DNA from 2 places in the Streptomyces sp. MST-110588 genome. Region 2 is predicted to be linked to the other one. Evidence: riboswitches for the same ligand, from Rfam matches in the RefSeq annotation. Region 2 holds a riboswitch; the other holds the start of a gene.
The links. A riboswitch is a leader RNA that binds a small molecule or an ion and turns the genes downstream of it on or off. The one in region 2 is predicted to bind glycine.
Positions count from the first base shown of each region.

Region 1: it holds a riboswitch for glycine, as region 2 does, so the genes downstream of both, gcvT (glycine cleavage system aminomethyltransferase GcvT) here and gcvP (aminomethyl-transferring glycine dehydrogenase) in region 2, are expected to answer to the same signal.

Region 1 is NZ_CP074380.1:2,256,212-2,258,594, forward strand. Features, by position in the region: gene KGS77_RS09830 (AAA family ATPase) at 1-631, opposite strand, end outside; glycine riboswitch at 1,117-1,212, shown strand; gene gcvT (glycine cleavage system aminomethyltransferase GcvT) at 1,353-2,383, shown strand, end outside.
Region 2 is NZ_CP074380.1:601,508-603,890, forward strand. Features, by position in the region: gene gcvP (aminomethyl-transferring glycine dehydrogenase) at 1-1,336, opposite strand, end outside; glycine riboswitch at 1,526-1,624, opposite strand; gene KGS77_RS02710 (PRC-barrel domain-containing protein) at 1,739-2,125, shown strand; partial or broken gene KGS77_RS02715 (DNA polymerase IV) at 2,032-2,383, opposite strand, start outside.

The sequences.
Region 1 (2,383 bases), 1.7 Mb from region 2:
ACGTACGCAGGGCGGTGGCCGCCTCGCGGTCCAGGAGGGTGACGGAGGTGAAGCCGGGCGGGAGGCGGCCCGCGCGGGCGGCGGCGGTCAGGCGGCGCAGGGCGCGGCGGTGACGGGCGAAGGCGTAGCCCGAGACGCCGCGGCCCCGGGACTCCTGGCCGGCCAGGGCGACTTCGGGGGGTACGTCGAGGAGCAGCAGGTGCGCGCCGTGGCCGGTGCGCCGGGCGTGGCGGGCCAGCCAGCGGCGTACCCAGGCCAGGGTGCCGCAGTCGTGTACGACCACGCTGCCCCCCTGCCGCAGTGCCCGGCGCAGACCGAGGTAGTGCGCGGTGCGGACCAGTGGACGGTAGAGGACGTACGGCAGGCGGCGCAGCCGGCCGAGCTCCCAGCGTTCGCGTACGTCCTGCGAGTCGATGCGGCGCACCTCTTTGCCGCGGTGGTCCAGGGACGGTACGACGCGGCGCATGAGCGTGCTCTTGCCGCTGCCGGGCAGGCCGGAGACGACCACCAGGTCACCGGCGTCGAAGCGCATACGGGACGGGGTGCGGGCCGGCCGCGGCGCTCTGAGGTCCAGTACGGATATGCCCCGTCCGGGCCGGGCATCCGCTCCGGAACGGGCGGGCCGCGGCACTCGTACCGGCGTACGGGGATCCGGTATCCCGGAATCCGTACTGCCGGCATCCGTACTGCCGGAATCCGTACTGCCGGAATCCGTACTGCCGGAGTCAGGCCCCGCGGAGTCCTGCCCCACGCAGTCCGGACTGCCGGTTTCCGTACCGCGGGAATCCGGGCGGGCGACGGCTTCAGAGGACGCGGCCCCCGTATGTGCCGCCCATGCGGCGTGCCTTGGCACCGTGATCGCCCCTCCCGGTCCGGCAGGTCCGTCCCTGCCCGCAGACTGTCAAGAAAAGGCAATGAGGTTCAAGGTGGCGGGCCGCCATGGGGTCCCGGGGCTTTCAGGGGCCGTGCGGCCCGGCGGCCGGCGGCGAACGACGGCCCGGACCGGTGCCGGACCGGGGCCGGACCGGGGCTCCTGCATCCGGCGTTCCCGTGCAATGATGTGCGCGCCATGTGCGGGTACCGCACATCCATGCCTCCAATTGCATACCGGCCGCTTGAATCCGCGCGGGAGAGTCCCCGGCCGCCACGGCGGGGCGCCGAAGGAGCAAGTCCTCCCTTGAATCTCTCAGGCCCCGATACCGCGCGGGCGAGGCAGATCTGAAAAGCGGGCCGCGGCAGCGCGGCCCCACCCAAGGTGCAAACCGCGGCCCGGTACGGCTGCCGGTGAACCTCTCAGGTTCCGATGACAGATGGGGAGACCGTCTTGTCACCCCTGCCCGGGAGCCGCAACCATGACCGAAGCCCCCCGCCGTACGGCGCTGGACGCCACCCACCGCGCGCTCGGCGCGACGATGACCGACTTCGCCGGCTGGGACATGCCGCTGCGCTACGGCAGCGAGCGCGAGGAGCACCTCGCCGTCCGTACCCGCGCCGGCCTCTTCGACCTCTCCCACATGGGTGAGATCACCGTCACCGGGCCGCGCGCCGCCGATCTGCTGGATTACGCCCTGGTCGGCAACATCGGCGGGGTCGCCGTCGGCCGCGCCCGCTACACGATGATCTGTGACGAACAGGGCGGCATCCTGGACGACCTGATCGTCTACCGCCTCGCCGAGCGCGAGTACATGGTCGTCGCCAACGCCTCCAACGCCCAGGTCGTGCTGGACGCGCTGACCGGGCGCGCGGCCGGTTTCGAGGCGGAGGTACGGGACGACCGGGACGCGTACGCCCTGCTGGCCGTCCAGGGCCCGCGCTCCGCTCAGATCCTGAAGTCCGTGACCGACGCCGACCTGGACGGGCTGAAGTACTACGCCGGCCTGCCCGGCACCGTCGCGGGCGCCGCGGCGCTGATCGCCCGTACCGGATACACCGGCGAGGACGGCTTCGAGCTGTTCGTGCGTCCGGCGGACGCGGTGGCGCTGTGGGAGGCGCTGACCGAGGCGGGCCGGGAAGCGGGCCTGGTGCCGTGCGGCCTGTCCTGCCGGGACACCCTGCGCCTGGAGGCGGGCATGCCGCTGTACGGGCACGAGCTGACCCGTGCCACCACGCCCTTCGACGCGGGCCTGGGCCGGGTCGTGAAGTTCGACAAGACCACCAACGGAGGCGACTTCGTGGGCCGGGCCGCCCTGGAGAAGGCAGCCGCGCAGGCCGAGACCGCCCCGCCGCGCAAGCTCGTCGGCCTGGTCGCACAGGGCCGCCGGGTGCCGCGGGCCGGATTCTCCGTGGTCGCCGCCGACGGCACCGTCATCGGCGAGGTCACCTCCGGTGCCCCCTCCCCCACGCTCGGCAAGCCGATCGCCATCGCCTACGTGGACGCCCGGTA
Region 2 (2,383 bases):
CACCCCACACCGCGGAGAGTTGGCTGCGCCCGGTGGTCTCGTCGCAGGCGATGCCGACCAGGTCGGGACCGGCCTGGCGCAGGTTCACGCCGGCTTCGCGGGCGGCGGCGACGACCTGGGCGGCGCGGCCGGGCACCCGTACGGTCAGGGTGTCGAAGTACGCGCCGTGGACGACCTCCACCCCGCCGGCCCGCAGCCCCGCCGCGAGGATCGAGGCGTAGCGGTGGGTACGGCGGGCGATGGAGGCCAGGCCCTGCGGGCCGTGGTAGACCGCGTACATGCCCGCCATCACGGCGAGCAGCACCTGCGCGGTGCAGATGTTGCTGGTGGCCTTCTCCCGGCGGATGTGCTGCTCACGCGTCTGCAGGGCGAGCCGGTAGGCCCTGTTGCCGTCGGCGTCCACCGATACGCCCACCAGCCGGCCGGGCAGGCTGCGCGCGTACGCCTCCCGTACGGCCATGTAACCGGCGTGCGGGCCGCCGAAGCCCATCGGGACACCGAACCGCTGGGTCGTACCGACCGCGATGTCCGCGCCCAGGTCGCCGGGCGAGGTGAGCAGCGTCAGGGCCAGCAGGTCGGCGGCGACGGTGACGATCGCGCCCAGGTCGTGCGCCTGCTCTATGACGCCCCGCAGGTCCCGTACGGCACCGGAGGCACCCGGGTACTGGAGCAGCACGCCGAAGACACCGCGGTCGGCGATCCCGGCGGGAATGCCCTCGGAGAGATCGGCCACCACGACCTCGGTCCCGGTCGGCTCCGCCCGGGTCTCGATCACGGCGACGGTCTGCGGCAGACAGTCCGCGTCGACCAGGAAGACGCCCTGCTTGACCTTGCCCACGCGCCGCGACAGGGCCATCGCCTCGGCGGCGGCCGTGCCCTCGTCCAGCAGCGAGGCGCCGGAGGTCGGCAGTCCGGTCAGGTCGGCGACCATGGTCTGGAAATTGAGCAGCGCTTCGAGGCGGCCCTGGGAGATCTCCGGCTGGTAGGGCGTGTACGCCGTGTACCAAGCCGGGTTCTCCATCACGTTGCGCAGGATGACCGGCGGGGTGAACGTGCCGTAGTAGCCGAGGCCGATCATCGAGGAGAGCACCTGGTTACGGTCCGCCAGCGCCCGCAGCTCCTCCAGGACCTGCGCCTCCGTACGGGCCTGCGGAAGCCCCAGGGCCTCGGCGCTCTTGATCACATCGGGCACCGCGGCGGCGGTCAGCTCCTCCAGCGACCCGAAACCGACGTGCGCGAGCATCTTGGCCTGCGCCTCCGGGCCGGGGCCGATGTGGCGCTGCTCGAAGGGGGTACCGCGCTCCAGCTCTGACAGTGAGATGCGGTGGGTATTCATCTGCGGGGGCCTCCTGGGTCTTCACGACCTGAGCAGGGCACCACGGCGCTGGTGCCCGGACGGCCTCCCCCTCTGTCATCTCAACCTGAGAGCTTCACCGGCCCGCGCTGGCGGTCCGGCTTTCACCGTCGGTGAGGAGGGGCCCCGTCGCTCTGCCTGCCCGCGGCCCGCCCTGCTTTCCAGAGTGACCTCGTCCATGCGGTACGTGTGCCTGAGAGTTTCCGGGGAGGATTTGCTCCTTCGGCGTCCTTGTCGCACCACGGCGAAGGACTCTCCCGCATGGGGTCTGCAGCCGTTCGTCAGCCTACCAGTGCGCCTCCGGAGCGTTCCTTCGAGTGGCCAGGGCATGAATTGTGCCGTTTGGTGGTTGTCACAAGGCAGTTGCGACCAGTTGGAGGGACCGTGCAGCCCGATATCGATCCCCGGAGCTTGATCGGCCGCAAGGCGTTCGACAAGAACGGCACCAAGATCGGCACCGTCGACGAGGTGTACCTGGACGACGCGACCGGCGAACCGGAGTGGGCGGCCGTGCGCACCGGTCTGTTCAGCCGGGACGCGTTCGTGCCGCTGCGGCCCAGCGAACTGGCCGACGAGACCCTGCGCGTCCCCTACGACCGGAGGCTGATCAAGGACGCCCCGGACTTCGGGGTGGGCCGTCACCTCTCCCCCGAGCAGGAACTCCAGCTCTACCACCACTACCGGCTGGATATCTCCTCCGCCGACCCGGCCCCGGGGCGCTGTGGCGACGAGGGCCGGGAATTCGGCCGGATAGCCGGGTCCCCGGACTGACCGACCGGGGCCTGCGCCACGAGCGGAAGCGGTTCCCCCGGCCGCAGCGCCGGGTCGTCGACGGCGAAGGTCCGCACCCGCCCGGGCTTTGACCAGGGCTGTTCGAACCGTACGGTCACCCGGCCCACCCCGCTGCCCTGCACCCACCCGGGCCCGTGCTCCTCGTGGACCACATCCAGCCCCGGCAGCCACCTCCGGGGCCGCTCCTCCTCGGCGCGCTGCCCGGCCCCCTCCTGTCCGGCCGCCTCCACGGCCTCG